Regions from separate parts of the Stenotrophomonas chelatiphaga genome, predicted to be linked through region 3. Evidence: predicted binding sites of a transcription regulator. Region 3 holds the regulator's gene; each other region holds the start of a gene.
The links. The regulator HrcA, encoded in region 3, represses chaperone genes, less so after heat shock. The targets are predictions, from matches to a motif close to TTNGCACTCNNNNNNNNNGAGTGCNAA.
Positions count from the first base shown of each region.

Region 1 (2,265 bases), on a different contig from region 3:
CGCTTCGCCTTCGACTTCTTCAGCCACGATCAGCAGCGGCTTGCCCGACTTGGCGACGCCTTCCAGCACCGGCAGCAGGTCACGCACGTTGGAGATCTTCTTGTCGTGCAGCAGGATGAACGGGTCATCCAGGTCAGCGGTCTGACCCTGCTGGTTGTTGACGAAGTACGGGGACAGGTAGCCGCGGTCGAACTGCATGCCTTCGACGACGTCCAGCTCGTTGTCCAGGCCCGAGCCTTCTTCAACGGTGATCACGCCTTCCTTGCCAACCTTCTTCATCGCTTCGGCGATGATGTTGCCGATCGACTCGTCCGAGTTGGCCGAGATCGTGCCGACCTGGGCAATCGCCTTGTCGTCAGCGGTCGGCTGGGAGATCTTCTTCAGCTCGGCGACGGCGGCAATCACGGCCTTGTCGATACCGCGCTTGAGGTCCATCGGGTTCATGCCGGCAGCGACGGCCTTGGCGCCTTCGCGGATCAGGGCCTGGGCCAGCACGGTGGCGGTGGTGGTGCCGTCGCCTGCGTCGTCGTTGGTACGCGAAGCAACTTCCTTCACCATCTGCGCGCCCATGTTCTCGAACTTGTCAGCCAGTTCGATTTCCTTGGCGACGGACACGCCGTCCTTGGTGATGGTCGGGGCGCCGAAGCTCTTTTCGAGCACGACGTTGCGGCCCTTCGGGCCCAGGGTTGCCTTCACGGCATTGGCGAGCACGTTGACACCACGCACCATGCGGGCGCGGGCGTCTTCACCGAAACGAATATCTTTGGCAGCCATTGAATTCACCTGTTATGTAGCGCCGGGACAGGCCCGGCGGCTTTGATTTGAAAGGGGTCTACGGGGTAACGGAGTGCGCGGGCGCAGCTCAGCCGATGATGGCGAGCACGTCGTCTTCGCGCAGGACCTTGTATTCCACGCCGGCTTCCTTGTAGCTGCTGCCGGCGTACTGGCCGTAGATGACCTTGTCGCCGACCTTCAGCGACGGAGCGCGCACGCTGCCGTTGTCCAGCGCCTTGCCCGGGCCCACGGCAACGACTTCACCTTTGGTCGACTTTTCCTTGGCCGAATCCGGGATCAGGATGCCGCCGGCCGAGATTTCGTCGGCTTCGATCGGCTTGACTACGACGCGGTCGTGAAGCGGCTTCAAGTTGCTCATGTGAGACCTCTCAAGTTATTGATTGTACGGAAGTATTCCGGCGATTTTAGCACTCACCCCAAGTGACTGCCAGAACCGCGCGAGAAAAAAGCCCGGCAGAGCGGGACACAGCAGAGATGGAGCCCGGCCCCGCCCTTTCAAGGGGCGTCCCGAAGAATCTTTTTGGTGACCGCCGTCACGCCCTACACGCTGATGGGGGCAAATACGATGGAAATGTCATGCAACCGGCTTAGATTCCCCCTTCAGGGGATCCGCTCACAAGGAGTAGTCGATGCGAATGCTGTCACCACTTGCCGCTGGCTGCCTGCTGGCGCTGGCGATCTCGCCCGCCCGGGCCGAGGTCTTCATCAACGAACTGCATTACGACGACAGCACGCCGGCCGGGGACGTCGGCGAGGCGATCGAAGTGGTCGCCACTGCTGGCGAGGATCTGTCCGGTTACCGCCTGTACCTGTACAACGGCAGCACCCCGTCGGCGGCCAGCGTGTATGCCAACAACCCGGTCCCGGCCGGCACCGCGGCGGCCTGCGGCAGCGCCAGCATCGCGGTGGTCAGCTACCCGACCAATGGCCTGCAGAACGGGTCCAACGACGGCATCGCGCTGGTCGATGCCAGCGGTGCGGTGGTCCAGTTCCTCAGCTACGAGGGCACCATCACCGCCGCCAGCGGCCCGGCCGCCGGCCTGACCAGCCAGAACATCCCGGTCGCCGAGAGCAACAGCACCGCACCCGGCACCTCCCTGCAGCTCACCGGCAGCGGCAGCCAGTACGCCCATTTCACCTGGGCCGAGTCGGCCGCCCAGACCTTCGGCGCCTGCAACACCGGTCAGACCTTCAGCGGCAGCCCCGGCACGCCCGGCCCGAACACGCCGCCGTCGGTGTCCACCACCACCCCGGCCCAAGGCAGCAGCAGCTTCCCCGCCGCCGGTGACCTGGAAGTGGTGTTCAGCGAGAACGTCACCCTGGCCAGCGGCGCCTTCGCACTGAGCTGCGGCCAGTCCGGCAGCGTGCCGCTGACCCACCCGTCCAGTGGCCGCACGCTGAAGATTTCCACCAACACCGCGCTGGTGGCCGGGGAAGCCTGCCGCTTCGATATCCGGGCCAGCCGCATCA
Region 1 is NZ_DAMBRS010000004.1:112,182-114,446, forward strand. It holds gene groL (chaperonin GroEL) at 1-774, opposite strand, end outside; gene RTX79_RS08055 (co-chaperone GroES) at 863-1,153, opposite strand; gene RTX79_RS08060 (endonuclease) at 1,425-2,265, shown strand, end outside.
Region 1: the regulator HrcA is predicted to act here: its motif matches at 1,200-1,226, upstream of RTX79_RS08055 (co-chaperone GroES).

Region 2 (2,265 bases), on a different contig from region 3:
GATCGATGCCAGCGGCGCGCCGAAGGTGATCGAGTTCAACGTGCGCTTCGGCGACCCGGAAACCCAGCCGGTGATGCTGCGCCTGCAGTCGGACCTGCTGGACCTGGTACAGGCGGCGATCGACGGCACGCTGGACCAGGTGCAGGCGCAGTGGGATCCACGTCCGTCGCTGGGCGTGGTGCTGGCCGCTGCGCCGTATCCGGAAGCGCCGATCACCGGCGATGTGATTTCCGGCCTGGACCGCGTGCCGGACACCGCCAAGGTGTTCCACGCAGGCACCGCGCTGGATGCCCAGGGCAACGTTGTCAGCGCCGGTGGGCGGGTGCTGTGCGTGGCCGCACTCGGCGACAGCGTGCGCGATGCGCAGGCCAATGCGTATGCCGGCGTGGCCCAGGTGACGTGGGCCAATGCGTTCCACCGCAGTGATATCGGCTGGCGTGCGATCGCCCGGGAACGTTGAGTCGCATGACGGCTTGACGACCAGCGGTCGTCACTACCACCGCCGAGCGCGCATAAAAGAAAACGCCGGGCAGTGCCCGGCGTTTCTGTATGCAGCGGCTGCCTGCGCTTACGCGGTAAACAGCGCCTTCATCTTCTTCAGCGCGTTGGCTTCGACCTGGCGGATGCGCTCGGCGGACACGCCGTACTCATCGGCCAGCTCCTGCAGCGTGACCTTGCTGTCGGCGTCCAGCCAGCGACGGGCGATGATGTCGCGCGAACGCGCATCCAGTTCCGCCATGCCTTCGCGCAGCAGCTGCAGCTGGTTGTCTTCGCTGTCGGCGCGCTCGTACGCCATCGAAGGATCTTCTTCATTGGCCATCAGGTACGCCGCCGGCGACGGCGGGGCGTGGTCGTCGTCTTCGTCGCTCGGCGCGTCGAACCCGATATCGCGACCGGACAGGCGCGACTCCATCTCGAGCACTTCGCGCTCGGACACGTTGAGGTCCTTGGCCACCGCGGTGACTTCGGCAGCGTTCATCCAGCCCAGGCGCTTCTTCGAACGACGCAGATTGAAGAACAGCTTGCGCTGCGCCTTGGTCGTGGCCACCTTCACGATGCGCCAGTTCTTCAGGATGAACTCGTGCATTTCCGCACGGATCCAATGCACCGCGAAGGACACCAGGCGCACGCCCATGTCCGGGTCGAAGCGCTTGACTGCCTTCATCAGGCCGATGTTGCCTTCCTGGATGAGGTCGCCCAGGGCGAGGCCGTAGCCGTTGTAGCCGCGGGCCACGTGCACCACGAAACGCAGGTGCGAATGCACCAGCTCGCGGGCCGCGTCCAGATCGGTCTGATCACGGAAACGACGCGCCAGGTCCTGCTCATCATCGACCGACAGCACCGGGATCTGGTGCACGGCACCGATGTAGGCGTCCAGCGAACCGAGCGCACTGGGAATCGGGAGATTGTTTGCCACAAGGGCAGTAGAGGTGTTCTGGCTCATGGGTCTCATCTTAGCAGTCCGATACTTCGACTGCTAAAGGTCAAAAAAGTTCCAGTGTTCCGGTGACAGAACAATGGCGCTGAGTACCCATCTACCCTACCGCGATTTGGTGACAGTGGCGATAGGGGCGCAGATCTTGTAAGACTCTATATAGATCAATGACATGAGCGAGATACGGGCCGGTAATTCCGTGCAGATTGGCTGAACGGACAGCGGAATCTCCGCATTCAGCCGCAAAAAGTTGTCAGGCGTTCAGCGCCTGCAGATCGGGAGTGCCAAGCGATGCCCGGCCGATCCCCGGAAACGCTCGCCAGGCACGGCTCCGCGCTCCCGTCAGCCCTCAGTAATACCCCGCCAGGTTCAGGAAGAAGCCTTTCTGGTCATAACGCAGCTCGGTCATGTCATCGCTGAACTCGGTGAAGTTGTAGCCGCCGCCGATCTTGAAGTTCTCGCCCACCCGGCGGTCGACGCCGACCAGCCAGCCCTTGCGTACGCCGCCGTCGCGCACCTTCAACCAGCGGTGCTCGGCGAGCCCTTCCCACTTCTCGAACAGGCGGTAGCGCAGCTGCAGCGCAGCGAAGTCGGCGCGGCTGTCCAGCCAAGCGCCTTCGCCACGCCCGGTGCGGTAATCGCCCCAGCGCGAGGCCAGCTTGCCGGCCACTTCCCAGCGCGCGCCGAACTGGCGGATGCCTTCCAGCGACAGCACCTGCGAGCGCTGGTCATACAGGTTGCCGCCTTCCTGCCCCAGCGAGGCCACGTCATAGAGGTAGGTGAACTTGCCGAAGGCGGCCCAGCGGGTGTTGTCATGCGGGCGCCAGGCA
Region 2 is NZ_DAMBRS010000004.1:172,462-174,726, forward strand. It holds gene purD (phosphoribosylamine--glycine ligase) at 1-460, shown strand, start outside; gene rpoH (RNA polymerase sigma factor RpoH) at 569-1,444, opposite strand; gene RTX79_RS08295 (hypothetical protein) at 1,785-2,265, opposite strand, start outside.
Region 2: the regulator HrcA is predicted to act here: its motif matches at 1,455-1,481, upstream of rpoH (RNA polymerase sigma factor RpoH).

Region 3 (2,265 bases):
ATCCGGCCGTAGCCGGTGTATGAATGGGATGTGGGGGAGGCTCGTGGAACATTCAAGCCATCCCGGGACGCTGTATTCCACGATTCAGGGTCCAGCCAGCGCCGAGCCATGCCCGGCGGGCCCTGTCCCTGCCGGCGCGCTCGCCGAACAGGGCGCGGCGCGACCGGAGTTACCGCGCTGCGGTCAGTCGCGGGCGACCACCACCAGCGCCGGACGCAGCAGGCGGTCGTTGAGCAGGTAGCCCTTCTGGAACACCTGCACCACGCTGCCCGGGGCGGCGCCGTTGGCGTCGACCTGGCTGATCGCCTGGTGGTGTTCCGGGTTGAAGGGCTGGCCGGTCGGGTCCAGCAGGACCAGTCCGTTGTCCGCGGCGACCTTCAGCAGCTGCTTGTAGGTCATTTCCAGGCCGTCGCGCAGCGGGCTGGCGTCCTCGCCTGCGGCCTTCAGGCCAGCGTCCAGGCTGTCGAACACCGGCAGCAGCTCGCCGAGCAGCTTTTCGTTGGCGAAACGGCGGGCCTGTTCCACGTCCCGGGCCACGCGCTTGCGCTGGTTGTCCAGGTCGGCGCGCTCACGCAGCGCATCGGCCTTGACCTGCTCCAGCTCACCGCGCAGCTGCTCCAGCTGGTCGTGGTGGGCCATGGCGGCCTCGTCGGCGGCCGGGTTGGATTCGATATCGTGATGATCTTGGTTCATGTGCGTTTCCCTGGCGGTGACTCCCCGCCTCCATCCCACCTAGTGTGGGCGGGAAACTGCGTTTCAAGCGCCGCGGGGCATCGAGTTGCCCGATCCCGGCGAAAAGGCCGCCCCGAGCACCTCGGCGGTGGCCTGCACCAGCGGGATCATCCGGTCATAGGCCATCCGCTTGGGCCCGATCACCCCCAGCACGCCCAGCACCTGGCCATCGGCGGTATACGGCGCGGTGACCAGCGAGACGCCTTCCAGCGGCACCACCCCGGTCTCTTCACCGATGAAGATGCGCACGCCGGGCGCCTGGATGGTGCGCTCCAGCAACTGCAGGATCTCGCGCTTGCTGGAAAACAGCTCGAACAGCTCGCGCAGGCGCTCCAGGTCGGACAGGTCCTGCACGCCCATCAGGCGGGTCTGGCCAGCCACCAGCATGTCGTTGGCCGGCGGCTGCAGGGCCTGCTCGGCCAGCTCGATGCTATGGGCCAGCAGCTGTTCCATCTCGCTGCGGGTGTCGCGCAGCTCGTGCAGCAGGCGGCGGCGGATCTGCACGACCGGCAGACCGGCGAAGTGGGTATTCAGGTAGTTGGCCACCTGCTCCAGCTCACCCGGCTCCCAGGGCCGGCGCGCCTCGATCACCCGGTTCTGCACCTCGCTGTCGGCGAACACCACGATGGCCAGCACCCGATGCGCGTCAAGCGCCACGAAATCGATCTGGCGGAAGGCGAACTGCTCCCGCGTGGGCGCACTGACCACGCCGACGAAATGGCTCATCGCCGACAGCAGTTCGGAGGCACTACCCAGCAGCGCCTGGGTGCCGGCACCACTGGCCAGCTCGCTGCGCAGGCGGCTCAGGTCCTGCTCGCCGGGCGGATGCATCTGCACCAGGCTGTCCACGAACACCCGATAGCCATGCGCGGTCGGGATGCGCCCGGCCGAGGTATGCGGTGAACTCAGCAGCCCCAGGTCTTCCAGGTCGCCGAGGATGTTGCGGATGGTGGCCGCGCTGACATCCAGGCCGGCCGTGCGCGCAAGCGTTGCCGACCCGACCGGCTCGCCATCCTGGATATGGCGGGCAATCAGGGTGCGCAGCAGATGGCGCGAACGTGGGGCCAACTGGTCAAAGGACGGCGGCATCGGATCAGCCTGTGAGACTCCCCTCCTAGATAATGCCGACAAGGACGCTTGGCAAGTCATTGGTACATGCCAACGTGCGTGCTAGCGTTGCGCGGCTCGAGAGACCTACTGGACCATGCTCAGACACTTATCAATCAAGGATTTCGCCGTTGTCCGCGCCACCGAACTGGAGTTCGGCCCCGGCATGACCGTGGTATCGGGCGAAACCGGCGCGGGCAAATCGCTGATGGTGGACGCCCTGGGCTTCCTGTCCGGCCTGCGCGCCGACAGCGGCGTGGTGCGCCATGGTGCGCCGCGCGCCGAACTGTCGGCCGAATTCGCGCTGGACCAGCTGGCCGGCGCCCGCCGCTGGCTGGCCGACAACGAACTGGACGACGACGAGCAGTGCCAGCTGCGCCGGGTGATCCGCGCCGATGGCGGCTCGCGGGCCTGGATCAACGGCCG
Region 3 is NZ_DAMBRS010000001.1:145,167-147,431, reverse strand. It holds gene grpE (nucleotide exchange factor GrpE) at 184-693, opposite strand; gene hrcA (heat-inducible transcriptional repressor HrcA) at 757-1,821, opposite strand; gene recN (DNA repair protein RecN) at 1,937-2,265, shown strand, end outside.